DNA from 3 places in the Nonomuraea sp. CX421 genome. Region 3 is predicted to be linked to each of the others. Evidence: riboswitches for the same ligand, from Rfam matches in the RefSeq annotation. Region 3 holds a riboswitch; each other region holds the start of a gene.

Region 1 (10,327 bases), on a different contig from region 3:
GATCACGCCGAGCATCCACGACGGGCAGCCCATGGTGGCGAAGTCGCCGCCCTTGATGGCCTTGTTCCACGGCGGGCTGAACGCCTGCAGCTTGGCCGTCAGGCCTTCCTGGCTGAACTTCTGCACCCAGTCGAAGGCGGTCTTGACAGCCGGGTTGCTCTCGATGACCAGTTTGTTGCTCTTGTCGAAGTAGGACACGTTGCCGTTCTTCGGCGCCTCCTGCGACAGGATCACGTTGTAGATGGTGTTGGGCCCGTCCATCCACTTCGCGCCCGTGTCCGCGGCCGAGAACTTCTTGCCCGCCTCCAGATAGGCGTTCCAGTCCGGCCACAGCTTGCCGACCTCCTCACGCTCGGTCGGCAGGCCGGCCTTCTTGAACAGGTCCTTGCGGTAGCACATGGTCATGCCGCCGATGTCGGTGCCCAGCGCGAACAGCTTGCCGTCGGCGTTGACGCCCGACTCCCACTTGGCCGCGGGGAAGTCGGCCTTGCGGCTCTGCAGGCCGTACTCGCCGAGGTCGGTGAAGAACTGCGGGCGGGCGGCCATGAGGCCCATCGCGCCCTCGTCGATGCCGACCACGTCACCCGCGCCTGCCCCCGCCTGGAGGCGCTGGAGGAGCTGCGGCAAGTAGACGTCCTCGAAGCGGTCGGTCAGGTTCTGGTACTTGATCTGGATGTTCGGGTGCTCGGCGTTCCACTTCTTGACCGCTTCGTCATAGCCGAAGTTCTCGCCGCCGCCGAAGGTGTGCACGTTGATCGTGACCGGCTCGGCGGCCGCGGCGCTGCTCTGTGACGCGGCCGGAGTGGAGCTGCCGCCGCCGCACGCGGCGGTGACTGCCAGAGCGGTGAGCGCGACACCGGCTACTACAAAACGCTTGTGGTTCGTCATTCCGTACCCCTCTTGGGTGTGGCTGTGGGAGGTGCGTCGCGGCTTGCGACCGCGGGTGGGAAAATCTTTGGGAGCGCTCCCACAAAGAGTGCCTGTACGGCGTCCGGGCGTCAACGTCCCGAAACGGAACCGTTACCGATGAGGCGTTTTGACACCATAAAAACGGACTCTAGCTGCGAAACATCTCAAAAAGGTTGCTGGGAGCGCTCCCATCCCATGGGCACCGTTTGTGCCCAACCCGGACAACTGCCTAGGAGCAGGCGCCGGCCCGGTCGAGCAGCAGCCTGCGCTCGCGCTCGTTGCGCGTCAGCGAGGCCGCCCGCTCGAACTCCGCTCTCGCCTCGGCCAAGCGCCCCAGCCGGGCCAGCAGGTCGCCGCGCACACTCGGCAGCAGGTGGTAGCCCTTGAGCGACGGCTCGCCGGCGATCTGGTCGACCAGGTCCAGCCCGGCCGCCGGGCCGTAGGCCATGGCGAGCGCGACCGCCCGGTTCAGCTCCACGACGGGCGAGCGCGCGAGCGGCGCCAGCTCGTCGTACAGCGCGGTGATGCGCTCCCAGTCGGTGTCCTCGGGGGTGAGCGCCCGGGCGTGGCAGGCCGCGATGGCCGCCTGCAGTGTGTACGGGCCGCGCGGGCCGGCGAGCTCCTCGGCCCGGTCGAGGGCGGCCAGCCCGCGGCCGATGAGCAGGCGGTCCCAGAGCCCGCGGTTCTGGTCCATCAGCAGGATCGGCTCGCCGGACGGCCCGACGCGCGCCCGCGCCCGCGACGCCTGGATCTCCATCAGCGCGACCAGCCCGTGCACCTCGGCCTGCCGGGGCATCAGCCCGGCCAGCACCCGGCCGAGCCGCAGCGCGTCGTCGCACAGCGCGGGCCGCATCCAGTCGCCGCCGGCGGTGGCCGAGTAGCCCTCGTTGAAGACGAGATAGATCACCTCCAGCACCGAGGCCAGCCGCCCCGCGAGCTCATCGCCCTGCGGCACCTCGAACGGGACCTTCCGGTCGGCCAGCGTTCGTTTGGCCCGCACGATCCGCTGCGCCACGGTGGGCTCGGGCACCAGGAAGGCCCGGGCGATCTCGTCGGTCGTCAGCCCGCCGAGCACCCGCAGCGTCATCGCCACCCGTGCCTCGGTCGACAGCACCGGATGGCAGGCGGTGAACACCAGCCGGAGCAGGTCGTCCTCGATCTCCTCGACATCGGGGAGCTCGTCCTCGCCGTCGAGGTCGCGGCCGAGCTCGACCAGCTTGCGCTCGTAGCGCTCCTGGCGGCGCAGCAGGTCGACGGCGCGCCGCTTGGACACCGCCATGAGCCAGGCGCCCGGGTTGCGCGGCACGCCCGACTCCGGCCACTGCTCCAGCGCCGCGACCAGCGCGTCCTGCGCGAGCTCCTCGGCCAGGCCGAGGTCGCCGTGCATCATCCGGGCCAGCCCGGCGATGAGGCGGGCCGCCTCGATCCGCCACACCGCCTCGATCGCCTGATGGGTCTCGGAAGCCGTCACCGGCCCATGAGACCAGCCCCCGGGCCCGCCCGCAACCGCGCCCGCGACGCGTCCGTCCGGCCCGGAATCTCGTGCCGGCCCGGAATCTCGTGCCGGGCCGCGATCTCGAGACGGCCCGCGGGCCCGCCACCGGCCAGGCGTGGCGGGGCGACGGGATCAAGCGCCTTCGTGGCCCTCCAGGGACCCGCGCAGGGCGCGCTCGCGCTCGGCGGTCTCGGGCGACATCGACTCCGGCGGCAGGTCGGTCGGGTCGAACACCTGCCACACGTGCAGGCCAACGCCCTCGTGCCCGCCCGGGACGGGGACCCGCATCGCCCATTCAAGGGCCTCCTCGCGCGACTTGACCTGGATCAGCCAGAAGCCGGCGATGAGCTCCTTCGCCTCGGTGAACGGCCCGTCGAGCACGGTCGCCCTGCCCCCGCTGTAGGCGATGCGGGCACCGTGCGAGCTGGGGTAGAGCCCCTCGGCGGCCAGCAGGACCCCGGCCTTGACCAGCGACTCGTTGTACTCGGTCATCGCGTCCACCAGCTCCTGGCTGGGCATGACGCCGGCCTCGGTCTCCTCGTTGCCCCTGCCAACGATCATGAACTTCACGACGCCGACCTCCTTCGTCCGTTGCCGGGGCCCCGGCCGGACCCCGCGCTCACCAACGCGTCGAACTCCGTGCCCGCGAATCGACACGTCTCGCCAGGATTGTTCCGGAGAAGCGGCGAGCGCGCGCCCGAGGGGGAGTGGGGCGCGCTCGCCGGAAGGGGGAGGCGGAAAGGAGGGTCAGGCCGCGTACGACGGGTAGCCGTAGCCGACGACCTGCCACTTGGGCCGGACCCGCTCCTCGACCTTGCCGTTGCCGGTGTTGCCCTCGATGGTGGTCAGCGTGCCGTTGCCGTTGTCCTTGACGACGAAGCCGACGTGGTTGATCGAGCCGATGCTCTTGCTGCCGCTCCAGGCGAAGAAGACGACGGCGCCGGGCTCAGGGGTGGTGCCCCAGCGGCCCTGGTCGGCGAACCACTGGGCGTGCGTCACGGTGTAGGCGTCCCAGCCGATCTGGGACCGGGCGCCGGCGTTCTCGCCGACCCAGGAGACGAACATCGCGCACCAGGCGGCGTTGAGGTAGGCGGCCCGGTTGCCGCCGTCACGGGCGATCGTCTCGGCGGCGCGCTGCGAGTCGGCGTACCACTTCTGGAACTTGGTGCCTCCCCCGTAGGCGTTCTCCGAGATGCCGATCTGGGACCTGGCCAGGGCGAGCACCTGATCCGCCGTCACGCTGACCACGTCGGCCTTGGCCGGGGTCTCCGCGCCGGCGCCCGCGTGCTGGGGGGTGTCGGCGGAGGCGGGGGCGACGACGCCGAAGGCCGCGGTGGCGGTGAGGGTGACGCCCAGGGCGGCGCGGGCGGCGTGGCGCCTGAGGGTATGGGAAAGACGACTGACGGCCATCGGTGGGGGACTCCTCGCTTCCATACCGCTTACCGAGTTAGCTGACGGGTTCGGACGTGGAAGCTGCCCTACGGCACGATGTGCCGATTCACCCCAATGAGACCTGGGTCCCCGGTTCCGCGAGAGGCGGATTCAGCGGTCGCAGGTAGATCCTGCGATGTTCTTGTCGATGGAACGGCAACGAACCGATAAAACGGACGTATGCCGCGAATGCCCCATAAGGTAATACAGCGGGCAAGGGGATGACAAGGTGGGTAACTGCCCTGGTCAGGAAAGTTGTCGGCGAGCCGCCGCGAGCAGCCCCATCATGGCGAGGCTCTCGTCAAGGGGCATGATCGCGCTCTCGGTCCGCCCGGCGGCCAGCGCGTCGCGCACCTCGCGCACCTCGCCGGCGTATCCGTTGTCCTCGGGAGCGAGCTCGTACGTCTCCGATTCGATCGACGGCCCGCTCAGGGTCATCCGTCGCGGCGCCCAGAACGGCGCCTCGATGTCGGCCCGCATCCCGGTGCCGACCACGTACGCGCTGTTGGGCAGGGCACCCAGTAACGAGACCTCCACCAGCGCCCGCCTGCCGCCCGGGTAGAGGAGCACGCCCGCCGCCTCCGCGTCCACGCCCGACGGCGCCAGCGACCCCGTCATCCGCAGCTCCGGCGGTGTCCCCAGGAGCAGCTGAGCCAGCCCGAACGGGTAGATCCCGAGGTCGAGCAGTGCCCCGCCGCCGAGTTCCGGAGCCCAGAGCCGATGCAGCGGGTCATACGGCGAAGCGAATCCGAAGCTGGCGTGCACGGAGCGCAGGTCACCGAAGCGCGGATCGGCCGCCAGCCGCTGGATTAGCGGGTTGAACCGCATCCACATGGCCTCCATCAGGAAGACGCCGGCCTCGCGGGCCAGCCGCACCATCCGCTCGGCGTCGGCGAGCGAGGCGGCCAGGGGCTTCTCGCACAGCACCGCCTTGCCCGCGGCGATCGCGGCCTCGGCCACCTCCAGGTGCTGGGCGTGCGGCGTCGCCACGTAGACGGCGTCCACGGCGGGATCGGCGCACAGCGCGGCGTACGAGCCGTGGGCCGACTCGGCGCCCAGTGCCGCGGCCAGCGCGCGTGCCCGGCCGAGGTCGCGCGAGCCGACGGCCGCCACCCGCATCCCCGGCTCCGCCGCGATGACCGCCCCTACGGTCCTGGCGATGCCGCCGGTCGCCGCGATTCCCCATGAAAGATCCCTCATAAGGAGGGATCGTAATCTTTACCCCCTGTTGAACTGATCCGGGTCGGGTCCGAGCCGTTTCCCGATGTTCATCGCCCCGATAGCCGCGATGTCCTCCTGGTCGAGGACGAAGTCGAAGACGCCGAAATTCTCCTTGATCCGCGACGGCGTGACCGACTTGGGGATCGCCACGTTGCCCAGCTGGATGTGCCAGCGGAGCACGATCTGCGCCGGGGTGCGGTTGTGCTTGTCCGACAGCACCCGCAGCGCGCGGTCCTCCAGCAGCCCCCGTCCCTGCCCGAGCGGGCTCCATGCCTCGGTGAGGATGCCGTTGGCCTCGTGGAACGCCCGCAGCTCGCGCTGCTGCAGGTAGGGGTGGAGCTCGATCTGGTTGATCGACGGCGCGATGTCGGCCTCGTCCAGCAGTCTGGTGAGCGTCTCCACGGTGAAGTTGGAGACGCCGATGGCCTTGGCCCGGCCGTCGCGGTAGATCTTCTCCAGCCCCCGCCAGGCCCGCAGGTAGGTGTCGCGGGCCGGCGTCGGCCAGTGGATGAGATAGAGGTCGACGTAGTCGAGCCCGAGGCGGGCCAGGCTCTCCTCGAACGCCTCCTCCGGACGCTCGTGGTCGGTGTTCCACAGCTTGGTGGTGACGAACAGCTTGGCGCGCGGGATGCCCGAGGCGCGCACGGCCCGGCCCACGCCCGCTTCGTTCTGGTAGAGCGTCGCCGTGTCGATGTGGCGGTAGCCGACCTCGAGCGCGGTCTCCACCGACCGCTCGGCCTCGTCGTCGGGCACCCGCCAGACGCCGAACCCGATCTGCGGGATCTGGACGCCGTCCGTGTTGAGCAAGAGCGAGTTCATACTCTCATTCTTCACGTGACGTTCCGTGCCGCTCGAGGCGGGCGGGCTAGGGCTTGCGGCCGATGCCGGCCAGGCCCAGGCGGGCGAAGTCCTCGTCGAGGAACATCGTCGCCTCGACGTCCGGGTCGGCGAACGGCCACACCACCTCCGGGCCGAGGCCGGTGGCCAGGCCCGGGGGGATCAGCTCGAAGTCGCCGAAGAAGGACGCGACCTCCTCGTAGGAGCGCGGGCAGAACGGCGTGTTGGCCTGCCGGTAGAACTCGCTGATCCGCTGGGTCACCACCGGAGCCGCGTCGCCGGCCACGTGCGTAACCGCAAGGTAGCTGCCGGGGGCCAGCACGTCGCGGTAGGCGGCCACGAACCCCTGAGGGTCGTCCTCGTCGGGCACCAGGTGCAGCAGGAACATCATCAGCACGGCCACCGGCTGGTCGAAGTCCAGCAACGCCTTGATCTCGGGCTGCGCCAGCACCTCGGCCGGCCGCCGGACATCAGCCTCCACCATGGCCACCCGGGACGGGTCGGCCAGCAGCGCCCTGCCGTGCGCGGCCACCACCGGGTCGTTGTCGACATAGACCACGCGGGCGTCCGGGTTGAACCGGTGGGCCACCTCGTGCACGTTCTCCTGGGCGGGGAGCCCGGAGCCCAGGTCGAGGAACTGGGTGATGCCCTGCTCGCACAGGTACTGGACCACCCGGCCGATCAGCGCGCGGTTCTGCTTGGTGCCCTCGCGGATCTCCGGCATCACGCTCAGCACCAGCTCGGCCAGATCCCGGTCGGCCTTGAAGTTGTCCTTGCCGCCGAGGAAGAAGTCATACATACGTGCCGCGTTCGGGATGTGGGGGTCGACACCCTGCGGGGCTTGCTCCGTCATGTATCCATGATCCCTGACATGAGGGAGTATTTTCCGCCTTTCATCGATCACTATTCGCAAACGGACGATGAATCGCGCGTCGTCAGCACGGCCACCGCGCCGTCGTGGAGCGGCGGCCGTACCGGCGATTTTTGTCAGCGGCGCAGCCAGAGCGTGCTGTCGGGAGCGATCGTCCCGTCGCCCGCCTGGGGGCCGCTCGACAGCAGCACCTCGCCGCGCAGCCCGAGCGCGGCCAGCTCGACCGGCCGCTCGCCGGTGTTGAGCACCACGGCCAGGCCCGGGTCCCGCTCGAACGCGAGCACGTCCCTGGGGGAGTCGAGCCAGGTCAGCGTGCCGCCGCCGAGCGCCGGATGCTCCTTGCGGATGCGCAGCGCGGCCCGGTAGAGACTCAGCGTGGAGCCGGGGTCGCCGTGCTGCGCCTCAGCCGACAGCGGGCCCCACGAGGCGGGGATCGGCAGCCAGGGGTCCCGCCAGCCGAAGCCGGGCTCGCCGGTCCACGGGATCGGCACCCGGCAGCCGTCGCGGCTCTCGCCGCTGCGCCGGAAGGCCGGGTCCTGGCGCAGCTCGTCCGGGAGGTCGAGCACCTCGGGCAGGCCGAGCTCCTCGCCGTTGTAGACGTAGGCGGAGCCGGGCAGCGCGAGCATCAGCAGCGTGGCCGCCCTGGCCCGGCCGAGCCCGCCGTGGCGGGTGACGTGCCGCGGCTTGTCGTGGTTGGACAGCACCCAGGTGGTGGGCGAGCCCACCAGCTCCGCCTCGGCCAGCGCCTTCTCGATGACCGTCCGGAACGCCTTGGCGTGGTAGTCGGCCAGCATGAACTCGAAGTTGAACGCCTGGTGCAGCTGGTCCGGGCCGACGTAGCGGGCCAGTCGCTCGGGCGACGACACCCAGGCCTCGGCGACCGCCATCCGCCCGCCGGGGTAGGAGTCGAGGATCGGCCGCCACTCACGGTAGATGTCGTGCACGCCGTCCTGGTCGAAGTACGGCACGCGCTCGTCGCCGAGCATCTCGGCCTGGGGCCCCTCCTTGGGGCCGACGTCCGGCAGGCCCTCGGCCTTGACCATGCCGTGCGCCACGTCCACCCGGAAGCCGTCGACGCCGCGGTCCAGCCAGAACCGCAGCACGTCGCGGAACTCGGCGCGCACCTCCGGGTGCTCCCAGTTGAGATCGGGCTGCTCGGGCGCGAACAGGTGCAGGTACCACTGCCCGTCCTCGACCTGGGTCCAGGCCGGCCCGCCGAAGATCGACTCCCAGTCGTTCGGCCGGTCGCGGAAGATGTAACGGTCGCGCAGCCCCGCCTGGAACCAGGGGTGCCGGTCGGAGGAGTGGTTGGGCACCAGGTCCACGATCACCCGGATGCCCCGCGCGTGCGCGTCACGGACCAGCTCGTCGAAGTCGTCGAGCGTGCCGAACATCGGATCGACGTCGCGGTGGTCGGCCACGTCATAGCCGGCGTCGGCCATCGGCGAGGTGTAGAAGGGGCTCAGCCAGATGGCGTCGACGCCGAGCTCGCTCAGATAGCCGAGGCGGTGGCGGACGCCCTGGAGATCGCCGATGCCGTCGCCGTTGGCGTCGGCGAAGCTCCGGGGGTACACCTGGTATACAACGGCGTCGCGCCACCAGTCGTCGTCGGCCAGCATGATGATCCTTCCCCCGGATGTCCGTGATGTCTGGTGCAGGATGGCGCGATTCCTTGCGAGAGGTCAAGTGCAAGTTGCGGAAAGTTGCATGATTCTCCTTCTGGCAGGTCAGACGCCTGCTCGGAGAAGGCGCGACACGCACGAGATGTGGATCCGGTAACGCTCTATTGCAAGTTCTTCCAACTTTTGCAAAGTCCCGGTAACGTCCCGGAAATGTGAGCCGCGAAAGCGGCAAATGACGACCTTTCCGGCGGCGGCGTATGAGGTGTCGTCGCTCCTCCCGACCTCAGGAGGTCTCATGCGCAACCGAACTCTGGGCACGGCCGCACTCGCGACGCTGACCTTAGCCGTCACGGCCTGCGGCGGCGGATCCCCCGCCCCCTCGGCGGCCCCCACCGGATCGGCCACCGCCCCCACCGCCGCCCCCGCCGACAAGGGCGGCGGTCAGCTCGTGATCTGGGCCGACCCCAACCGGGTCAAGGCGCTCAAGCCCTTCGCCGACCAGTTCGGCGCCGAGAACGGCGTGACCGTCGAGGTCAAGGAGATCAGCAAGGACAACCAGCAGACCTTCCTCACCGCCTCCCAGCAGGGCAGCGGCCCCGACGTCATGGTCGGCGCGCACGACTGGATCGGCAACCTGGTGCAGAACGGCGCCATCGACCCGGTCAACCTGACCGAGCAGCAGAAGGCCGCCTTCCCCGAGATCGCCCTGAAGGCCGTCACGTTCGACGGGCAGGTCTACGCGGCGCCGTACGCGGTCGAGAACATCGCGCTGATCCGCAACACCGAGCTCGCGCCCGACGCCCCGGCCACCCTGGAGGACATGGTCGCCAAGGGCAAGGAGCTCAAGGAAGCCGGCAAGGTCAAGGAGATCCTCTGCCTGCCCGTCGCGCAGAAGGGCGACGCCTTCCACGTCTACCCGATCTTCGCCGCGGGCGGCGGCTCGCTGTTCGGCACCACCCCCGCCGGCGACCCCGACCCCAAGAAGGTGCTGCTCGGCTCGGCCGAGTCCGTCAAGGCGTTCGGCAGGCTGAAGGAGCTCGGCGAGAAGGGCGACGGCGCGCTCAAGACCTCCATCACCAACGAGAACTACGTCGCCACCTTCGCCGGCGGCAGATGCGCCTTCCTCGTCTCCGGCCCGTGGGCCATGGGCGACGTGAAGAAGGCGGGCATCAGCTACGACATCACGCCCGTCCCGTCGTTCAAGGACGGCAAGCCGGCCACGCCGTTCGTCGGCGTCCAGTCGTTCTTCGTCGCCGCCAAGGGCAGGAACAAGACCCTGGCCCAGGAGTTCGTCGCCAACTACGTGACCAACAAGGACGTGGCCAAGGCCCTGTACGACGCCGACCCGCGCCCGCCGGCGCTCACCGCCGCCCTGCAGGAGGTGCAGGCGGCCGACGCCGACGCCGGCAAGTTCATGGACGCCGGCAAGGACGGTTTCCCGATGCCCGCCATCCCCGAGATGCAGGCGGTCTGGGAGCCGTTCGGCATCGCCGAGGCGGCGGTCGTCAAGGGCGGCGACGCCGCCAAGGCGGCCGAGGCCGCGCAGAAGACCATCGACGGCTCCCTCAAGAACTGACGCCATGACCTCGGACGTCCCCGAGGCCGCCAAGCCCCGCCGGGCGCCGCGGCCGCGCCGGGAGATCACCACCGCCTACGTGGTGACCAGGATCGCGGTGCTCGCCGTGACCGCCGCGATCCTGGTGTACGCGGTGCCGCCGCTGGTCGCGGCGCGGGCCTGGATCGCGCTGGCGGTGCTGGTCGCGGTCACCGCGGCCATCGTCTGCCTCTACCTGACCCGGCGCCTCATCCCGGCGAAGTACCTCATCCCCGGCACCGTCCTGCTGATCGCGTTCCAGCTGTTCCCCATCCTCTACACGGTGAGCACCGCGTTCACGAACTTCGGCGACGGCCACCGCGGCGACAAGCAGTCGGCCGTCACCG
Region 2 (10,327 bases), on a different contig from region 3:
CCACGCAGCACGGATCCGATGACCGATCGGACGACCGATCGGACGACCATCAACGAACGGAGGAAGACATGGCCAGCATGGACGTCTCTCTGAAGGAGATGATGACGATCGACGGCTCGCTCGGGGCCGCGATCGTCGACCACGGCAGCGGCATGGCGCTCGGCGCGCTCGGCGGCTCCAAGGAGCTGGATCTGCAGGTCGCCGCCGCGGGCAACACCGAGGTGGTCAAGGCCAAGCTGCGCACGATGGACTCGCTCGGGCTCAAGGACTCGATCGAGGACATCCTCATCACGCTCAGCGGCCAGTATCACATCATCCGTCCGATCAGCGGGCGCGGCGGCAAGGGGCTGTTCCTCTACCTCGCCCTCGACCGGGGGCGGGCCAATCTGGCGATGGCCCGCCACCAGCTCCGTGGCATCGAGGAGAAGCTGGACGTCTAGCCAGCGGTCAGCTTGGCGATGGCGCCCACGATGTCCGGCCACAGCGGCCTGGGCAGATCGTGGCCCATGCCGGGGTAGGTCAGTAGCGTGGCGCCGGGGATCGCCGCGGCGGTGGCCTGCCCGCCGGCCAAGGGGACGAGCTGGTCGTCCTCGCCGTGGATCACCAGACTGGGGACACCGACCCCGGCCAGCGCCCCGGTGCGGTCGGGCGAGACGAGGATCGCGGCCAGCTGCCGGGCCGTCCCGGCCGGGTCGTAGCACCGGTCGAAGGCCAGGCCGGTCAGTCTGGTGAGGCGCTCGCGGTCCAGCTCGTAGCCGGGCGAGCCGATCACGGTCCAGGTCTCCAGCGCCCGGGCGAGCGCCGTCTCACGGTCGGGAGCGGGCGGCGCGAACAGCACCGCGCCGGCCGCGGCCGTGGGCTGGGCCAGTCCAGGCCCGGGGGTGGACATGATGGAGGTGAGGCTGGACACCCGCCCGGGGTGGCGGATCGCCAGCGACTGGGCGATCATACCGCCCATCGAGGCGCCGACCACGTGGGCGGCCGGCCAGCCGAGCGCGTCCATCAGCCCGGCGGCGTCGTCGGCCATGTCGTCCAGCACGTACGACGAGGACGTCCCCAGGTCGGGGACGCCCTCGTCGTGGAAGTGCGTGGACAGGCCGGCGTCGCGGTTGTCGAACCTGACGACGTGGTGGCCCTGCTCGGCCAGCAGCTCGCACAGGTCGTCGTCCCAGTGGATGAGCTGGGCGCCCAGCCCCATGATCAGGAGCAGTGGGCGCCCGCCGGGCGAACCGAAGCTCTCGTACGCGATCTCGATGCCGTTCACGGCCGCACGCATGGTCACGAACCTAGAATGGCATTCTAGTCGGGGCCGGTAAAGCCCGTCAGCTCTTGATCGAGCGGATGTGCTCGCGGCCGGCGTAGGCCACGCCGCCCACGGTGGCCAGCCCGCCGACCAGGGCCAGGATCCCTGCCGTGTCCGCGGTCTCGACGTCCGGCTCGGGAGCGGCGTCCGGCTCGGGAGCGGCGTCCGGCTCGGGAGCGGCGACCAGGCGGCCGGCCGAACCTGGGGCGCTCTTCTGCTCGGTGCTCTCCTCGGCCAGGATCTCCGGCGGCTGGGCCGGGTTCCGGTCGATCCGGGACCAGGCGCCCGTGGAGAAGGCGACCGGGTGGTTCTTCTTGCCGACACCCTTGCCCCACTTGGTGATGACGTAGTCGACCTTGATGTGGCCCTGGCCGCCGATGCCGTCGACGCCCAGCGTGCGGGAGTTGAACGTGCCACCGGTCAGGTCGGCGAACGTCTTGGCGTCCAGGTCGAGCATGATGCCGTTGTTCGACGGGTTACCGGGACCCCGGTCGCCCACGAAGAACGGCATCTTCTTGCCCTTGTAGACGACATAGCCCTCGGTCAGCAGCGGCCAGCTCGGGCTGGCGGCCAGCTTCTTCTGCATCGGCTTGCCACTGGCGGGCAGACCGGTGTCACCGGCGCGGCCGGAGGAGTCATCCCAGAAGTAGGAAGCCGTGGTCGACCCCTGGAGCAGGACCTTCGCGTCGTCACCGGTGTCGGCGTGCGCCGTGCCCGTGCCGATGGCGAGCGCGGTGAGCGCCGCGGCGGTGACCAGGGGGAGGGTACGTTTACCAAAGCGAACGGCCATGAAGTGGTAGATCCTTTACCTCAGGAAGCAGGGAAACGGCACTCCACTCAGGAGGCGTAGCCGGGCGAAGGACGCCTGCGGGCGCTACGCGGGGAGCGCGAGAAAGTCTGCGGAGAAGTGCCGCTCAGTGGTCGGCTTGCGCCTTTGCGCGAGGTGGGGATGTGCGGGGGTGCTTCACGATAGGGTCGTCCTCTCCATCTCGCCTACCGGGTTAGCTGACGGGTTCGGGCGTGGAGATGCCCTACCGGCACGAGTGCCGGATTCACCCCAGAAAGGTGGGTCCCCGGTTCCCGCCTGAGCGGGATTCGGCGCCAGCCGGCCGCCGCTTCCTGGACGAAGCGACCAAGTCACCAGCTGGTAACTCCAAAAGACTAACCCAGGAATCGGACATACGCAATGAAAGCCCCATGAAACGGGCTAAGATCTACCCGAGACGGCAAAGAGAAGGGGGGCACGGCGTCCCGTACCCCCCGAAAACGTCAGGTCTCAGCCACCGCTCTTGCGTCTGAACGATCGCTTGTTGGCAGCCGGACCGTGGGCCCCGTGAATCTTGGACTGGTCGGCGCCCCTGCCACCCGCGCCCGAGTCGGCATGCTGGTTGCGCTTGCGCTCCAGCGCCTCGCGGAACTTGCGCTTCATCTCGTCCTCGGGAGTCTCGCTGACTTCCGGCTCCGGTGTTTCCGCCATGAGGACCTCCTGGTGTTGGGGACAAATCAAAGCTTCGCATGGTCACGCCCGTGACGCGAAACCGGCCACGCGAACCGCGCGTCTCCCGCCGGACAGGGGCCCAGCGCGCGATGCGGCACGCACGCTGCGTGGTCGTGCCCCGCGAAGAATCTCCCTTATGTGGCGTTGAGGTGTGGTTCATCCCGGTTAGACCACTGAGGTGGCGTTGAGCCTGTTCCGTCTCATGGGCCAGGACCTGGCGGTGGATCTCGGCACAGCCGGCACGCGGATCTACTCCCGGGGCAGGGGCATCGTGCTCGACGAGCCCTCGCTCGTCGCGCATCACCCTCGTACGGGAAAGATCGTGGCGTACGGGGCGGAAGCCGACGATCTGGACGGTGAGACCCGGCTGATCCGGCCCGTCTGGGGGCAGGGCACGTTCGACCGCGACTTCACCCGGCGGATGCTCAAGCACTTCCTGCGCAAGGTGCACGCGCACCCGTACGCCCGGCCGCGCGTGGTCATGGCCCTCCCCGACGACTCGACCGCCGTCGAGCGCCGCGACCTGCAGGACCTGGCCTTCGAGTCGGACGCGCGGCAGATCTACCTCGTCCGGCACGGGCTGGCGGCGGCCCTGGGTGCGGGTCTGCCGCTCGGCGAACCGGCCGGAGTGATGATCATCGACATCGGCCACGCATTCGCCCGGATCGCGGTCGTCGCCGGTGGCCAGGTGGTCGCCGCCCGGACGACGAGAAGCGGCGGCGACCACGTGAACGACTCCATCGCCCGCCTCGTCGAGCGCGACCACGGCCTGATCGTGGGCGACGGCGCCGCCGAGGCGGCCAAACGCGGCCTCGGCCCCGCCTGGAAGCCGCTCGACCGGCAGGTGACCGTGCACGCCCACGCCCCCGAGACCGGGCACGAGAGCCAGGTCACGCTGACGGCCCAGGAGATCTACGAGGCCACCTCACAGCCGGCCGACCTGATCGTCCGGGCCGCGATCGGCACTCTGGACGGATGTCCCGCCGAGGTCGTGGCCGACGTGGCCGTCCACGGCGCGGTCCTGCTCGGGGGCGGCTCCCTGGTCTGCGGTCTGAGCAGACGGCTGCGCGCCCGGCTCGGCGTCCCCGTACGGCGCGCCGAACGCCCCCGGGAGTCGGTGACCCTCGGTCTCGGCCGCTGCGCCGACGACCTGGCCCTGGCCGCAAGCCTGCACGCCATCCACCCGTAAGCCGGTGTCAGGCCGCTCCGGGGTTGAATGAATCTGCGCGGGCACCTGGGACGTGGCTGCTGCGAGAGTGGACGTCGCCGGCGGGAGCGGGCGGAAACAGCGGCCAATGTCGTGGAGAGGCGGACGGGCGATGCGCGGCTGGTTGATCGGTCTGGTCGTGGGTGTGGCCTGTGTGGTGCTGTGCTGGGCGGTGCTGGCGGTGCTGGCCCGCCGACTGCCGCCGGGCACCGCGCGGGATCTGGCCGCGTTCGTCCCCGACTGCCTCACCACGGTCCGCAGACTGCGCCGGCACCCCCAGGTGCCGCGCCGGGCCAAGGTGGCCATCGTGTTCGCGGGCATGTGGGTGGCCAGCCCGATCGACCTGATCCCCGAGTTCCTGCCGGTCATCGGCCCCCTGGACGACATCGTGGTGGTGGCCCTGGCGCTGAGGTACGCCGCCCGGCAGGTGCCCCGCGAGGTGCTGCTGGAGGCGTGGCCGGGCGAGCCACGCCTGCTGCTCAGGCTGATCGGGCAGCGCTGACCCGTACCCGCGCCGGGAGGCCGCTGGTCAGATCGGCGGCTGTGGGTCGTACTGGATGTAGTGCCTCACCTGCCGGGCCCTGTCGACCCCGGAGAGGCGGGCCACCAGGTGGAGTGCCATGTCGATGCCCGCCGACACCCCCGAGGAGGTGACCATGTCGCCGTCGTCGACGAACCGGTCCTCGGGACGGACCTCGATCGTCGGGTCGAGCTCGCCGAGCAGGTCCAGGGCGCCCCAGTGGGTGGTCGCCGGGCGGCCGGCGAGCAGACCGGCCGCGGCGTACACGAGCGAGCCCGTGCACACGCTGGTCAGCAGGGGCACGCGGGCGCGCTGCTCGCGAACCCAGGCGAGGTACTCCTCGTCCTGGAGCAGCGGTCGGGTGCCCATCCCGCCGGGGTGCAGCAGCACGTCCAGCGGGCCGACCCCGGACAGATCGTGCTCGGCGATCAGGCGCAGGCCCTTCGCCGCCCGGACGGGCCCGCCCACGCGTCCGAAGGTGACGACCTCGACCTCGTCGGGACACTGCTCGGCCCAGGAGGCCAGCACCTCCCACGGGCCGACGGCGTCCAGCTCCTCGACGCCGTCGAACAGCATGATCCCGATGCGCATCAGTCGCTCCTCACAGTCTGGAAACGGCGGCGGCATTGGCCCGGCGTGACGTCGGAGGCCAGCCTGACACAGCGGTCCAGGGTCTCGACCGTGCCGAATCCGGCTCTCCCATCGGATGGCGTCCACGGCCGCCGCCGTATACGGAACCATGTCCTCGCGCAGCCGGTCGAGCGGATACCACTCCAGGACGGCGCACTTGTCCGGCTCGGCGTTGAAGGGCTCGCCCTTCAACCGCTCGGCACGAAAACAGCCCGACCCTTTCCGGAGCCCGGTGTATCACGTGGCAGGTCAGGTCGGCGGGGTCGACATCCATTCCGACCTCTTCCCTCATCTCCAGGCCGGCCGCCTCAAACCACCGACTCCCCACCTCCAGATGGCTGCGGGGCGGGTGCCCACTCGCCAGAATCGGCCCAGCGATGCCCCTCTGTACACGAGGGCAGCCGTCTGGGTCTGCCAAGCCAGGACGACCGTGGCTGCCTCCAGCGCTGCTTCGGTGAACGGGACGCGCGGCAACACGCGCGCCGACGCTTCGCCGAGACGGCCATATCTCGACCACCAGTCGAACGACTGGGCCGGACACCAGGACCTATGGCGCGGACTCCTACGACCTCCACGGTGGCCAAGAGGCAGCGGTAGGGAATCGGGTGCTGCTCGCCGCCTCGCTCTAGGCAAGTCACGCCCCAATCACTGGGTCTCGCGAAGGAATCGGACGGAGGTCAGATTTGGCGATCTAGAAGACCGGTAGCGCTGCGTCAGCTTAATGTGGCGCATAGTGCATGTGCTCTCGTGATGCAGACAGGGCGAAGGGGCTGACATGAAGGCGAACGAACCACGCTTCGTAGGCTCATCCAGGGCGACCAACAGTTGCTGGTGCCGTTGTATCAGCGCCACTACACCTGGGAGCGACCTCAGCTGCGCCAGTTGTGGAGCGACATTGTGGCCCAAGTCGACATGCTGGCCCAGGGCAAGGCGGATGCTCCCAGCCACTTCCTTGGTTCAGTGGTCCTCGCGCCCGGTCCCGAGCTGGCGCCCAGCCGGTCGCAGTGGATCGTGGTGGACGGCCAGCAGCGACTCACCACGCTAATGCTCGCCCTCTGCGCCGTCCGTGACCATCTGGTGGCCGAAGATCCAAAGGCAAAGGAGCGGATCAACGAGCTCCATCTGATCAACAAGTGGCAGCCGGGCGAGCTGCGTTATCGGCTGCTTCCCACACAGGCCGACCGGGCCGCTTTCAAGGCGTGCGTCGATGACGTGGCCGAGGGCATGTCCGACAGTCTGATCGGTAACGCGTACCAATTCTTCCGCGGCATGCTCCGAGAGTTCGACGATCCAGCAGATCCGCACGACCTCGCCCGCGTGGAATCGGTCCTGTTGGATCGTCTCAATCTGGTTCAGATCACCGTGGAGAAGGACGACAACGCCTTCCGCATTTTCGAATCGATCAACAACACGGGGATGCGGCTCAGTCAAGTCGATCTGATCCGCAACTACGTGTTCATGTGCCTACCCACACGGGGCCAGCACGTCTACGACGAGTACTGGATGCCGATCCAACGGCTGCTCGATGCCAAGGCCATGGAACAGCTCATGTATCTAGTGCTCGTCCTCAAGGAGGGCGAGGGAGCTCAGTACAACGCCATCTACCGAGGCCACCAGCAGCTCCTCCTGGGGCTGGCCAGCGACGAGACCAAGGTCGAGGCCTACGTCAGGGACCTCCACCGCCGTGCGCGGCACCTGAGGCTGATCCTTGATCCGTCCGAAGGTCTGCCCTTCACGCAGCACTTGCGGTTCCTCAAGGAATGGCAAGCCAGCACCGCATACCCGCTGGTCATGCGGCTTCTCGCGTTCCGTGAGGACGATCACGTCAGCGACGATGAAGTCGCCCAGACGTTGACCTTCGTCGAGAGCTTCATCGTCCGCCGTCTGATCGCTGGCGTGACCACGGGCAACCTTAACCGCATCTTCCAGCGCCTTGCTGGACAACTCGACCCTGACGACGACCTGCCGCAGACGGTCCGGGCTGCGCTCTCCCCTGCCAGGCTCTACTGGCCTTCTGACGAGCAACTGCGTGAAGCGATCCGCAACCGCGCCTTCTATTGGCAAGGTCGAGCGGCACAGCAAAAGCTGGTGCTGCGCCGCTTGGAGGAGTCATTGGGGAGCAAGGAGTCCGTAGACCTCACCGATAAGCGCATTACCATCGAGCATGTATTGCCCCAGTCCCTCACGGCTGACTGGCTTGAACAGCTGACCGATGATGAAGGTGTGCATCGGCAGCTCGTCCATACCCTCGGCAACCTCACACTCAGCGGCTACAACTCCGAGCTGAGCAACAGCTCCTTCGCCACCAAGCGCAAGCAACTCGGACAGAGCAGCCTGAAGATGAACCAAGAGATCGCCGCGTGCGAGCAGTGGGGCAAGGCCGAGATCTTTTCACGAGCCGACCGTTTGGCTGATCGAGCGATCACTATTTGGCCGGGCCCAGACGAGTCCAGTCGAGAACCTGCTCCCTCACGCGACTGGACTCTGCTCTATAAGGCGCTCGCCGCCCTCCCTCCGTCGACGTGGACGTCCTACTCGGACATGGCCGAACTAATCGGCTCACACCCCGTCCCAGTGGGAGTTCACCTGGCTACCGTGCCTGCGCTCAATGCCCACCGAGTGCTGACCAAGCAGGGCAAGCCATCGGAGAGCTTCCGCTGGATTGATCCCGACGATGACCGCGATGTCCACGATGTCCTGCGTGCCGAGGGCATCGCTTTCGACGAGAACGGTGGCGCCTCCACTGATCAGCACGTTAGTGCGCGAGAACTTGCCCACCTGCTCGAGCTGCCGGGAGCCATGGATCTCGCCGAAACCGAGACCACTGAAGATTACGAGGAGGCGACGCACGAGCGAGAGCAACGCTTCGTCCAGCAGCTCACCGAGCAAAGTGGGCCCCAGGCTGCGGGCGCGGTCCAACGGGTGCTTGACCACTGGCGGAAGCAGGGACGCGAAGTACAGTACGGCACCTCGACAGGAGCATCCTGCGCCCCGATCATCAAGGTGCACGGAAAACCGCTTTACGTGGTGCGGTTCTACGCCAAGACCATCGAGTTCCCCTTCGGCCTACTCAAGAATCGGCCGCCATTTGACGATCTTGAACTACGGGAAGAGTTGCTGGAGCTACTCAACAGCGCACCAGGTATGGACATCCCCGTGGCCAAGCTGGAGCTGTATCCCTCGATCAAGAACACCCAACTGATCAACGCGGCAGTCTTCGATGTCATCGTCGCAGTCCTAGACAAGTTCGCGGCGCACGTCGCCGCCTGAGCGGCGCCCTGCGGATTTCTTCGGCCCTGTCGGGGATCGCCGGTGACCGGCCTTATCCGGAAGCAGCTTGTCGAGCATGCTCCGCGTGACCGGGATCGCATCTGCCCGGCCTCCCATGGCTCACGGGGCGCATCGGGGACACTGGAGTGGTGCGTGAGCTGGTCATCGTCCACAACCCCGATCCCGACTCCCGCCTGCCGTACCTGATCCGGCTCCCGCTCGGGGAGACGGGGCTGCTGCTGCGCGCGGGCGGGACCTGGCCGCGGGAGAAGGCGATCTACTGCTTCCCGGCCGGGCCCAGCGAATGGCCGCTCGACCCGGATGTGGTCGAGCGGGTGCCGGCCAAGTCGTGTGTACGGCGCGGCGCCGCCATCGACTTGGTCCTGGATCGGGCTCGGGAGAACCGCTCCCAGATCGTCTTCACCAAGGCCCGCGGCCGAGACGCGATCTTCTGGCAGACCGCCCGCGTCCGCAAGCAGGCCCGGCCGAACGTGACCACACCCACGGCGCGGGCGGGGGGAATCGCGGCACTGCCCATCGTGGTCGATTCCGGCGAGCGGTATGCCTATCGGTTCGCCCGCCAGCAGGTGGAGGTCACCAGGAAACGCCTGGCCTGCGGTGACTACGGAGTCGAGGTCGCCGGGCGGCTCCATGCTTCGGTGGAGCGCAAGAGTCTGGCCGATCTGGTGTCCAGCCTGCTCAACACCAGGCTGAAGTACCAGCTGACCGAGCTTTCCACGCTCCCGCACGCCGCGGTTGGCGTGGAGGACCGCTACAGCCAAGTGTTCAAGCTGGATCACGTCCGCCCCGCCATCGTCGCCGACGGGGTCGCCGAGTTGCAGGTGGCCTTCCCAAGCGTGCCGATCGTGTTCGGTGAGACCCGTCAGCTGACCGAGGAATGGACCTACCGGTTCCTGGCAGCCGCCTACACCGCTGCCGACCATCCACCGGTCCGCGAGGCGCCTCCGATTGACGCTGCGCGGCCGGGTGAGGCAGGGAGCCAGGTCCACGTCCGCGAGCCGGCGCTGGATCCATCCACTGCCGAGGTCCGGGCCTGGGCCCGGGCCAACGGCTTGGCCGTACCTGACAAGGGGCGGCTGCGCCAGGAGATCTGGGAGGCGTACCGGCAGGCTACCGGCCGTACGAGTACCCGTGGGGCATTGATCAGGTAGTCCAGGCCACAGCACATCCGCCCGAGCATGGCCGGAACCGTCGGGGACGGGAGCTTGACCGGCTGTCAGGCAAGGTCCTCATACGAAGCCCCAACGCAGAAATCTGAGCTGGGGTCTTTCGGTGTGCGTCGCCAAGGACTCGAACCCCGGACGGGCGCGTACGCCCGTGTCGTGTCCCGCTGACGTGGACAAAGGGTGACATGCAGGGGTCCTTGGGCACGTACCGCTACTTCCCGGTGGGGAATTTCGCAGGGAAGGAGGGTGCGGGGTCGTTCGTCCTCGGTTCGTTGATCGCCAGACCGACGGCCCCACCGGTGAGCCCGCCCAGCGCGAGCGCCGCGATCAGGACACCGGCCGTGAGCAGTATGACCCCCACCGTCCCTGACCGGCGGCTCCGGACATCCGTACCGGACGGCGCCTGAGGGAGATTCTGGAACCCAGGCGATCCGGGATGGCCGTACGGGGACATCTGCGACGGCGGCTGAACCGCGTACGGCTGAGGCATCTGCGGCCAGGGTGTCTCGGACGGCCAGGAGGAAAGGGGCTGACCCGCCAGGTGATCGGAAGGCTGCGGCGCGGTGAGGTGTCGCGGTGCTGAGGGGCCAGGAGGCGGCGGGGCCTGCACCGGCTGCCAGGCGGTGCCGTCCCACCAGAACCTGCCGTCAGGAGAGTACTGCCCGCCAGATTGAGCCGCCATCACTGTCTATTGCCTCCGTCTTATCGTGAG
Region 3 (10,327 bases):
CGCAAAATCCGCGGACTGGTCAGCCCGGTTACCGAAGGCGCTCCGAGCCTCCGAACTCCCGCCGGAGACGGGGCCGGCGCCGGCATTCGGCGCGCACGCCGGATCCGGGCGTCCGAACGCACCGTGGAACGCGCCAGGGCGGAGAAACCCGCATTCGCGGGGGTCGTCACAAAAGGCTTTACGTTCGTGGCATTCAGTAACGGGAGCGACACAGGCCCAAATGTCCCCATACGAAGCAGTGGGAAGATCGACAAACCGAACCGTCCAGCATTTGAGAAGGACGGTAAAATGATCATGCGCTTATGGCGTTCGCCGGGGTCCTAGGCGAACGGCATAAGCGCATGGTCGGAGGCGAGGTCGCTCAGTGAGCGGCTTCGTACTTCTCCACGACGGTGGAGGCGATGCGGCCTCGCTCGCTCACCGGCAGGCCGTGAGCCTTTGCCCACTGCCGGATCTCCGAGCTCTTCTCGCGGCTCATCGCACGCTGCCCACCACGCCCCCGTCGCCGCGCGGCCACGGCACCAGCCCGGCGAGCGTGCTGTACGAAAGGTGTGAGCGCGTCCCTCAGCTTCTTGGCGTTTACGTCGCTGAGGTCAATCTCATAGGAGGAGCCGTCAATAGCGAAGCTGACCGTCTCATTGGCCTCGCCCCCATCGAGGTCATCGATGAGAATCTCCTGGATCTGCTTGGCCATCTACGCAATCCTTTCGCGGAGCATTGTTTCATTCGCTGAGGCCAAACATATACCCGAAAAGGCGCGGAGACAATTCAACGCTACGGGGATTCGGCTGACTCGCCGATCAGTTGTGGTTCTCGACCTGATCCTCGGGGTTTGGGCCTCGCCGGGGGCCGTCCGCGCGGACCAACTTCACAACGCCAAAGATGAAGGCGCCGGCGACGACCACCGGGGGGATGAGCGCTGACAATACGTCGGTTACGGCTTCCATTCGTCCTCGCTTCCACAGCGGACGGGCTTTCAGGGGCGTCTTTTCGGATCGCCGACGCGGCGAGCGGGAGCAGGAGCGGCTCGCACACCGCGTGGGATGGACAACCCCCGCACCCGACCATAGCGGCACAGAGACGCACTCGGCGTGTCAGGGGCACCAACGTCCGACATCAGGGACGCCCATAGCCTAATGGCAGTCTCTCCAGGCTCCTTACCGGATCAAGGGAAAACTTTGCGGAAAGGCCTCAGCCGAGGGCCCCGGCCGGGTCAACCAAGATCTTTGGCCACCCGGGTTCGTCCCAGCCTGTCGTGCGGACCGCGTTCGAGCGGTTTGTCCACCAGGATCAGCAACCCCACAGCGAACACGAAGATTCCGGCGAGCACATTGACCACCGGAATGCCCATCAGCATGACCGGCCCGGGATAGACCAGGGCGCGTTTCAGCAGGGCCCTGCGAGGAAGGTCGTCCGGCGTCACGTGAATCTTCATGATCGCCTTGCCGAACGTGCGACCGCGCGTGGAATGCGCGACCCAGTCATAGACCGTATATCCCAGACCTGCCAGTAACCAGGCGAACACCCCCGGCAGACGGCCGTCGAAGGCGTCCAAGACCCCGACAGTCCGGAAGGCGCCCCACAACGTAATGAACAGAATGTAATAGAAGACCCCGAAGACGAGGCCTTCAATGAGTCGGGCTACGAGTCGTTCCCACCATTCCGCGGGCTTCGCGCCCGCCGACGTCCCCGCCATAACCCCACCTCGCCCCATCGGCGATCCGGTCGACTCCCATATTGGTACGGGAGGTGCACGCAAAACAGAGGCCGGCCAGCGGCCGGCCTCTGTTGGCGTGGACGACGACTACTTGATCTTCACCACCACGGTGCCGGCCACCTTGTCGGCGAAGGTCTGCTGCAGCGGCTTGTCCCACAGCTGGGACGCGCCGTTCAGACCCACGGCGATCGCGGCGAGCAGACCCCCGAACGCCGGGACGAGGTTGAGGAGGTAGCCGCCCCACGTCACGCCGGCCCGCTTGAGGGCCACATCATTGGGGATGCCCTCCAGCGGCACCGGGCCGCCCACCTGGGCGATCTTGATGCCCATGACCATCTTGCCGACCGTCTGCCCCTTGGCCTTCGTCATGAAGAACTCGTAGGCGACGTAGAGGGCGGTCATGAGGATGGCCATCATGAGGCCGAACACGAAGGGCCCCATCAGGCCCGTCGTCTGGCCGGTGGTCCAGTTGTAGCTGGCGAGGAAGAGGCCTCCCAGGATCAGCGACAACACGGTCGAGATCACACCGAAGATGACACCGTCGATCAGCCTCGCCACCAACCGCTGCCACCACTCCGCGAGCGGCGCCGGCGCGCCCGGCGGCTGCACGCCCACCGGCTGGCCGTAACCGGGCTGACCGTAGCCCTGCTGGCCGTAACCGGGCTGACCGTAGCCCTGCTGCGGCTGGCCGTACTGCTGCTGGCCGTAACCGGGCTGGCCGTAGCCCTGCTGGGGCTGCGCGTAGCCGGGCTGCCCGCCGTACTGCTGCTGACCGTACTCCGGCTGGGAGGGCGGCTGCTGGCCGTACTGCTGCTGACCGTAACCGGGCTGCTGGCCGTACTGCTGACCCGAGGGCGGCTGCTGGCCGTAACCGGGCTGCGACTGCCCCTGCTGACCGTAGCCCTGCTGGCCCGAAGGCTGCTGCTGGCCGTACTCCGGCTGCTGGGCGTAACCAGGCTGGCCGTATTCGGGCTGCCCCTGCTGCTGGCCATAGCCCTGCTGACCGTATTCGGGCTGCTGGCCATAGCCCTGCTGACCGTATTCGGGCTGCTGGCCGTACTGCGACTGCTGGCCGTACTGGGGCTGCTGACCATAGCCGGGCTGGGACTGGCCCTGCTGACCGTAACCGGGCTGGGACTGACCTTGCTGACCGTAACCGGGCTGGGACTGGCTCTGCTGACCGTAACCCTGCTGGCCGTACTGGGGCTGCTGGCCGTAGCCGGGCTGCCCCTGCTGGCCATAGCCCTGCTGGCCGTAGTCGGCCTGCTGGCCGTACTGGGGCTGCTGACCATAGCCCGGCTGGGACTGGCCCTGCTGGCCGTACTGGGGCTGGCCCTGCTGCTGGCCGTAGTCGTCGGCACGGTAGCCGACGACCGTCACATCGGGGTCGGGCTCGCCATGGGGACGACCCTGGTACTGCTGTCCGTATTCAGGAGATCCAGGATTCTCGCCGGATTCGTCCTGAGGATACGGTGGCTGTCCTGTGCTCACCGTGTCACCTCGCTTCGAGTGCGCATGTGGCACGTGTCAGGACACATGCCTGTGTCGCCCAACGTATCGACATAGGTATCAACAATCACCTTTCGCCTTAGTCAAGATCCGAGTCACCTGATGTCAAGTGGAGCAGCATGCGGGTGTTGCCCAAGGTGTTCGGCTTGACATGTTCGAGATCAAGGAACTCCGCCACACCCTCGTCGTACGAGGCCAGGAGTTCGGCATAGACCTCAGGGGAGACAGGCGTGCCCTGGATGGGATGGAATCCGTGCCTGCCGAAGAAGTCGACTTCGAATGTGAGACAGAAGACCCGCTGCAGGCCGAGCTCTCGGGCCGTGCCCAGCAGCGCGGAGACGATGCGGTGACCGATCCCGAGCCCGCGGTGTTCGGGGTCCACGGCCACCGTGCGGATCTCGGCGAGGTCCTCCCAGAGCACGTGCAGCGCCCCGCAGCCGACGACCTCTCCTGACCGCTCGGCCACCCAGAACTCCTGGACGTCCTCGTACAGCGTGACCGTGGCCTTCCGCAGCAGGCGGGGCCCGGCGCCCGCGTAGGTGGCGACCAGGCGTCCGATGGTCCTGACATCGGCGGTGCGGGCACGGCGCACGAGAATGCCGGTGTCCTGGACCGTCACTTCGGTGGCCTGTTCCATGGCTCTCCAGAGTACAGATCGCATTACGGCTCGCCCGTAAATCTCTCCTCTTGCCCTTCTCCCGACATGTCACTCCCAGAAGGACAAGGCCAGCTCAAGCAGGGGCAAACGCGGCATAAAATCAGTCAGGGTCGCCTGGGCCCGACATCACCTTGTGACCCATCGGTGGCGCAATCTCAACCGAGTTGGCAGTTCTGGTTGAGCAAGAACCCAAGGTGCACTAATGTCCAGCGACGATGTCACCCATGCGATCGCCGCGTGGAGACGCGCCCAATCCCCCACGGGGGAGCCGGGGACCCGCCGGTGGCCGCCAACCACCACTGGGGTGAATCCGAGCGCGACGCTCGGTAGGGCTGCTCCGGCCCGAACCCGTCAGCTAACCCGGTAGGCGTCGATGAGAGGAGCTGGTCGGTGAAGCGCACGCGCGATCGCGGGAGGAAGATCGCGGGCGAGCACGCCCGCCCCCCGGAACATTCCGGGCCCCGCCGGTTCGCCGTCCTCGGCGCCGCCATCGCCGCGCTCGTCTTCGCCCTCCCCGCGGCTCCGGTCGCCGCCGATCCCACGCCATCCCTCAGCGAGCTGTCCAAGCAGGTCGAGGAGATGCACACGCGGATCGCGACGCTGACCGAGGAGTACAACGGCCAGCGCGAGAAGCTCAAGGCCGCCCAGAAGTCGGCCGCGGCCGCGAAGAAGACACTGGCCGCCAGCGAGACCGACCTGGCCACCAAGCGCGCCAAGGCCAGCCTGCTGGCCCAGAACGAGTACATGACCGGCGGCCTCGGCCGGGCCATGGCCCTGATCAGCTCCGACGACCCCGAGCGGTTCCTCGACCGCGCCGCCACCACCTACGCCCTGGAGCAGCAGCAGGGCGAACAGGTCAACCAGGTCAACCGGGCCAGGGCGACGGCCGAGCAGGCCAGGGACAGTGCGGCTTCGCGCATCGACGAGGTGCGGAAACTCGTCGACGACCTCGGCGGCAAGCGCGACAAGATCGTGACACTGGTCGCCAAGGTCGAGAGCAACCTGTTCAACCGCGCGCTCGGCGAGGCCGGCCGTCCCGGCACCCGCGCCGTGCGGGTCAACCTGCCGATCGCGGGCAGCGGCAAGGCCGCCGAGGCCGCCAGGTGGGCGCTGACGCAGCAGCTCAAGCCCTACGTCTGGGGCGCCGAGGGGCCGAGCGGCTACGACTGCTCCGGCCTGGTCATGGCCGCCTACCAGCGAGTCGGCATCTCGCTGCCGCACTACACGGGCAGCCAGTGGACCGCCGGCCGGCATGTCTCCAAAGAGGAGATGCGGCCGGGCGACCTGGTGTTCTTCTACAGCGACCTGCACCATGTCGGCATCTATCTCGGCGGCGGCATGATGGTCCACGCGCCCCGCACCGGCGACGTCGTGCGCATCGCGTCGATCGCCCGGCGGCCGTTCGCCGGCGCCGTACGCATTGCCGACTGAGCGCCTTCACCCAGGGCACCCGATCTCACGGCGAGGCTCCGGCGACCGGGCGCCGGTTCTCCGCTAGATCAGCTGGCGGCGCGCCGCCCAGGCCACGGCCTCGATCGCCGTGGCCACCCCGATGCGGTCGCAGATCCCTCGCAGCCTGCGGCGGACCGTACGGCCGCTGATATCCAGCCGTCTGCCGACCCGATCGACCGTGACTCCCTTGGCAAGCTCCGCCAGCAACGCTAAGTCGGCATGGCTCAGCTCAACACCCTCGGTGAGCACATCCATCGGGAGCCCTCCCCCCAACAGCGATTCTCCCCGAACCACCTGCTCGTCCCGCAGACGGTAAACGCATATCTGAAAGGTCGTCAAGCGCGATAATCCCTGCACTTGACCTATACATTGACATGATCCGTTATATATGAAGTACTCGTGATATGTCGCTACACTTCGGAGCGCGATGAGCGGCCACAGTGACCCTTACAGCTCGTCTACGAGCGCGACCGACCTCCTGGGTTTTGATCCGTTCGATCCGGAGTTTCTACGCGATCCCTACTCGCACTATCGGGAAATGCGGCAGCAGGGCGCGCTGCTCCGCACCCGGGGCGGGCTCCTGGTGGCGACCACGTACGAGCACTGCTCGACCCTGCTGCGCCACCCGGCCTTCGGCCACGACTCCAATCCGCTCAGGACGGCCGATCCGGAGCAGCGCGTGCCATCGTTCCTGCGCATGGACCCGCCCGACCACACGCGCCTTCGCGGCCTGGTCAGCAGGGCCTTCACCCCACGAATGATCGAACGGCTCCGGCCGCGGATCGAGGCGATCACCGCCGAGCTGATCACCGCGCTGCCCGAGGAGGGCGACCTGGTCTCCGGGTTCGCCTACCCGCTGCCGGTCATGGTGATCACCGAGATGCTCGGTGTGCCCGCCGATGATCACGGACGCTTCCAGGGCTGGAGCGAGGCGCTGGCCCGCGGCCTTGACCCGCTGCTGTCCACCGAGCTGATGTCGGAGAGCGAGCGCGCCCGGCTGGAGTTCGGCGACTACTTCCGGGGGCTCATCAAGGAGAGGCGCAGCCGGCCGGGCGACGACTTGCTCAGCGCGCTCGCCCAGGTCGAGGAGCTGACCGAGGCCGAGCTGCTCGCCACCTGTGTTCTGCTCCTTGTCGCCGGTCACGAGACGACCGTCAACCTCATCGCCAACGGCGTGCTCGCCCTGCTGCGGCACGGCGCGCTGCCCCTGGCCGCCGAACACCCCCGGGAGGTCGTCGAGGAGGTGCTGAGGTACGACCCGCCGGTCCAGCTGACGCTCAGGTCCGCGCTGCGGGACACGGAGCTGGGCGGCACGCCGACGCCGGCGGGCACCCCCGTGCTCGCGCTGATCGGCGCCGCCAACCGGGACCCGGCGGAGTACGCGGACCCCGACCGGTTCGACCCCACGCGCGGCCCGGGCAGGCACCTGGCCTTCGGGCTCGGCATCCACTTCTGCCTCGGCGCGACGCTGGCCCGGCTGGAGGGCGAGATCGCGCTGCGGGCCCTGGCCCGGGCGGCGCCCAAGCTGGAGCTCGTCGATCCTGATCCGCCGTACAAGGCGAACCTGGTGTTGCGCGGCCTCGCGAGCCTGCCGGTGCGGGCGCTCAGCGTGCGGGCCTGACGCTCAACGCTGGGCTTGACGCTCAACGCTGGGCTTGACGCTCAACGCTGGGCTTGACGCTCAGCGGGTGGGCTTGACCAGGGGGAACAGGATGGTCTCGCGGATGTTGCGGCCGGTGAAGGCCATGATCATCCGGTCGATGCCCGCGCCCATGCCGCCGGTCGGCGGCATGCCGTATTCGAGGGCCTGCAGGAAGTCCTCGTCGAGCTGCATGGCCTCGGGGTCGCCGCCCGCCGCCAGCAGCGACTGCTCGACCAGGCGGCGGCGCTGCTCGATCGGGTCGATGAGCTCGGAGTAGGCGGTACCGAGCTCGCTGCCGAAGCCGATGAGGTCCCACTTCTCGGTCAGCAGCGGGTTGTCGCGGTGCTGGCGGGTCAGCGGGGAGGTCTCCAGCGGGTAGTCCATGACGAACGTGGGCTGGACGATCGTGTGCTCGACGAGCCCCTCGAACAGCTCCTGGACCAGCTTGCCCTGGCCCCACTTGGCGTCCCAGTGCACGTCGTGCTTGTCGGCCAGCGCGCGGACCCGCTCCAGCGGGGTGTCGGTGGTGATCTCCTCGCCCACCGCGTCGGACACCGAGCCGTACAGGGTGACCCGCGGCCACTCGGAGATGCCCAGGTCGACCTCGACGCCCTCGTGCACCACCACGCTGGTGCCCAGCGCCGCCACCACGGCCTTCTGGTACATCCGCTGGGTCAGGTCGGCCATGTCGTTGTAGTCGAGGTAGGTGCCGTAGGCCTCGAGCATGGTGAACTCGGGGTTGTGCGTGGAGTCGGCGCCTTCGTTGCGGAAGGTGCGGTTGATCTCGAAGACCTTCTCGATGCCGCCGACCACGAGCCGCTTCAGGTAGAGCTCGATCGCGATGCGGAGGTAGAGCTCCATGTCGTAGGCGTTGATGTGGGTCCTGAACGGCCGGGCCGCGGCGCCGCCGTGGATCGGCTGCAGCATCGGCGTCTCGACCTCGAGGTAGCCCTCCTCGTGCCAGAAGTCGCGCACCGCGCGCACGGTGGCGCTGCGGACGCGGGCCATCTCGCGGGCCTCGTCGTTGACGATGAGGTCGACGTAGCGCTGGCGCACCCGCGCCTCGGGGTCGGTGAGGCCGACGTGCTTCTCCGGCAGCGGGCGCAGGCACTTGGCGGTGATCTGCCAGGCGTCGGCCAGGATCGACAGCTCGCCGCGCCGGGAGGTGATGACCTCGCCCGTCACGCCCACGTGGTCGCCGAGGTCGACGTCGCGCTTCCAGGCGGCCAGCGACTCCTCGCCCACCTTGTCGAGCGAGATCATGACCTGCAGATCGCCGCTGCCGTCGCGGAGCGTGGCGAAGCACAGCTTGCCGCCCACGCGGTTGAGCATGACGCGGCCCGCGACCGCCACCTCGTCACCGGTCGCCGTGTCGGCCTCCAGCCCCTGGTATCGGGCCCTGACCTCGGCATTGGTGGCCGTACGCGGGTAGTTCACCGGGTAAGGGTCGACGCCCTCGCTGCGAAGGCGGTCGAGCTTCTCCCTCCGGATGCGCATCTGCTCGGGAAGTTCGTCGCTCACAGCATCAAAGCGTAGGGGATATGGCGAACTGCAAGGACTCGTCGGGTCGCTGCAGGAACGCCGCAAGAACTCTCCGTTACCAATGTTCCACGAGCTCAGGCGGCCCCCTTCCCGAGCGGGGGGCCGCTTGTTCGGTCTCAGGCGGTGTTGCGGTGGTAGACGAGCCGCAGGCCGATCAGCGTCAACCACGGCTCGTGCACGTCGATCGAGCGCGACTCGCCCACCACGAGCGCCGCGTGGCCGCCGGTGGCCACCACGGTCACCTCGTCGGGGTCCTCGGCCAGCTCGGCCGCCATCCGCTCGACGATGCCGTCGACCTGGCCCGCGAAACCGTAGATGATGCCGGCCTGGAGTGCTTCGACGGTGTTCTTGGCGATCACCGAACGGGGCCTGACCAGCTCGACCTTGTGCAACTGGGCGCCCGCCGCGGCCAGCGCGTCGACCGAGATCTCGATGCCGGGCGCGGTGACCGCCCCGATGTACTCGCCCTTGGCCGACACCGCGTCGAACGAGGTCGCGGTGCCGAAGTCAACGATGATGCAGGGGCCGCCGTACTGGTCGATGGCGGCCAACGCGTTGACGATGCGGTCGCTGCCGACCTCCTTGGGGTTGTCCATCCGGACCGGCACACCTGTGCGCACGCCGGGCTCCACGATCACCGCGGTCACGTCGCCGTAGTAGCGGCGGCACATCTCGCGCATCTCGTTGAGCACGCTGGGCACCGTCGAGCAGATCGCGATGCCGCTGACGTCGGCTCCCTTGAGCAACGGTGACTGGGCGAGCAACCCCTGAAGCACGACCGCGAGCTCGTCGGCGGTGCGGCGGGCATCGGTGGCCAGCCGCCAGTGCTCGATGACCTCCTCGCCCTCGAACAGGCCGAGCACCGTGTGCGTGTTGCCGACGTCGATCGTGAGCAGCATCGGTTACCCCCGTAGATCAAGTGCGATGTCCAGGGCCGACGCCGAGTGCGTAAGCGCTCCCACCGCAAGGTAGTCAACGCCAGTTTCAGCCACAGCCCGGGCCGATTCCAAGGTCAGCCCACCGCTCGCCTCCAGTTTCGCCCGGTTTTTCACTATTTGTACGGCCAGCGCGGTCTGCTCGATCGTGAAGTTGTCCAGCAGGATCAACTCGGCCCCCTCGTCGAGCACCGGCTCGAGCTGGTCGATCCGGTCGACCTCCACCTCGATCGGCAGCTCCGGAAAGCGCTCGCGCACCGCGCGGAACGCCTCGGCCACGCCGCCCGCCGCCACCACGTGGTTGTCCTTGATCAGGGCCGCGTCCGACAGGGACATCCGGTGGTTGACGCCGCCTCCGCAGCGCACCGCGTACTTCTCCAGCGCCCGCAGGCCCGGCAGCGTCTTGCGGCTGTCGCGCACCCGCGCGCCGGTGCCGCTGACCGCCTCCACCCACCTGCCGGTCAGGGTGGCGATGCCGGACAGATGGGTGAGCAGGTTGAGGGCGGTGCGCTCGGCCGTCAGCAGGCCACGCGTCGGCCCCTCGACCGTCATCAGCACGTCACCCGCCCGGACCCGCTCACCGTCCTTGGCCCTGCGCTCGGCGCGGACCCCGAACCGGAGGAACACCACCTCGGCCACGCCCAGGCCCGCGACGACGCCGTCCCGGCGGGCCACCACGTCGCCCGTGGAGCGCTGCCCGGCCGGAATGGTCGCCTCACTCGTGACGTCACCGGCCTCGGTGAGGTCCTCGGCGAGCGCCCGGTCGACGACCGCGCCGACCTCGGCCGGATCCAGCCCCGACGCGGTGAGCTCCTGGGTCAGGCGCGGCGGCGCGGCGTCGCCGTGCGGCGTGTAGGTCATCGTCAGGCCCT

Evidence for each region. Region 3 has a riboswitch for cyclic di-AMP ahead of AC5L3X_RS02330 (C40 family peptidase). Riboswitches for the same ligand answer to the same signal wherever they lie in the genome.
Region 1: linked by a shared signal. The riboswitch ahead of AC5L3X_RS25620 (CHAP domain-containing protein) and the one ahead of AC5L3X_RS02330 (C40 family peptidase) in region 3 are both predicted to bind cyclic di-AMP.
Region 2: linked by a shared signal. The riboswitch ahead of AC5L3X_RS04605 (hypothetical protein) and the one ahead of AC5L3X_RS02330 (C40 family peptidase) in region 3 are both predicted to bind cyclic di-AMP.

Annotation. Positions count from the first base shown of each region.
Region 1 is NZ_JCADBK010000015.1:154,068-164,394, forward strand. Features, by position in the region: gene AC5L3X_RS25605 (ABC transporter substrate-binding protein) at 1-888, opposite strand, end outside; gene AC5L3X_RS25610 (RNA polymerase sigma factor) at 1,139-2,380, opposite strand; gene AC5L3X_RS25615 (YciI family protein) at 2,537-2,965, opposite strand; gene AC5L3X_RS25620 (CHAP domain-containing protein) at 3,152-3,814, opposite strand; cyclic di-AMP (ydaO/yuaA leader) riboswitch at 3,826-3,962, opposite strand; gene AC5L3X_RS25625 (Gfo/Idh/MocA family protein) at 4,082-5,035, opposite strand; gene AC5L3X_RS25630 (aldo/keto reductase) at 5,054-5,875, opposite strand; gene AC5L3X_RS25635 (SAM-dependent methyltransferase) at 5,922-6,746, opposite strand; gene AC5L3X_RS25640 (glycoside hydrolase family 13 protein) at 6,881-8,383, opposite strand; gene AC5L3X_RS25645 (sugar ABC transporter substrate-binding protein) at 8,682-9,962, shown strand; gene AC5L3X_RS25650 (ABC transporter permease subunit) at 9,967-10,327, shown strand, end outside.
Region 2 is NZ_JCADBK010000002.1:334,256-344,582, forward strand. Features, by position in the region: gene AC5L3X_RS04590 (roadblock/LC7 domain-containing protein) at 1-22, shown strand, start outside; gene AC5L3X_RS04595 (hypothetical protein) at 69-440, shown strand; gene AC5L3X_RS04600 (alpha/beta fold hydrolase) at 437-1,276, opposite strand; gene AC5L3X_RS04605 (hypothetical protein) at 1,323-2,093, opposite strand; cyclic di-AMP (ydaO/yuaA leader) riboswitch at 2,279-2,414, opposite strand; gene AC5L3X_RS04610 (DUF5302 domain-containing protein) at 2,580-2,780, opposite strand; gene AC5L3X_RS04615 (rod shape-determining protein) at 2,986-3,990, shown strand; gene AC5L3X_RS04620 (YkvA family protein) at 4,121-4,510, shown strand; gene AC5L3X_RS04625 (DJ-1/PfpI family protein) at 4,538-5,119, opposite strand; gene AC5L3X_RS04630 (DUF262 domain-containing protein) at 5,966-8,428, shown strand; gene AC5L3X_RS04635 (ERCC4 domain-containing protein) at 8,578-9,600, shown strand; gene AC5L3X_RS04640 (hypothetical protein) at 10,304-10,327, opposite strand, start outside.
Region 3 is NZ_JCADBK010000001.1:495,899-506,225, forward strand. Features, by position in the region: gene AC5L3X_RS02310 (histone-like nucleoid-structuring protein Lsr2) at 362-694, opposite strand; gene AC5L3X_RS02315 (RDD family protein) at 1,214-1,696, opposite strand; gene AC5L3X_RS02320 (RDD family protein) at 1,805-3,208, opposite strand; gene AC5L3X_RS02325 (amino-acid N-acetyltransferase) at 3,306-3,863, opposite strand; cyclic di-AMP (ydaO/yuaA leader) riboswitch at 4,121-4,269, shown strand; gene AC5L3X_RS02330 (C40 family peptidase) at 4,275-5,315, shown strand; gene AC5L3X_RS02335 (LuxR C-terminal-related transcriptional regulator) at 5,379-5,591, opposite strand; gene AC5L3X_RS02340 (cytochrome P450) at 5,875-6,957, shown strand; gene lysX (bifunctional lysylphosphatidylglycerol synthetase/lysine--tRNA ligase LysX) at 7,018-8,499, opposite strand; gene AC5L3X_RS02350 (type III pantothenate kinase) at 8,637-9,419, opposite strand; gene AC5L3X_RS02355 (L-aspartate oxidase) at 9,423-10,327, opposite strand, start outside.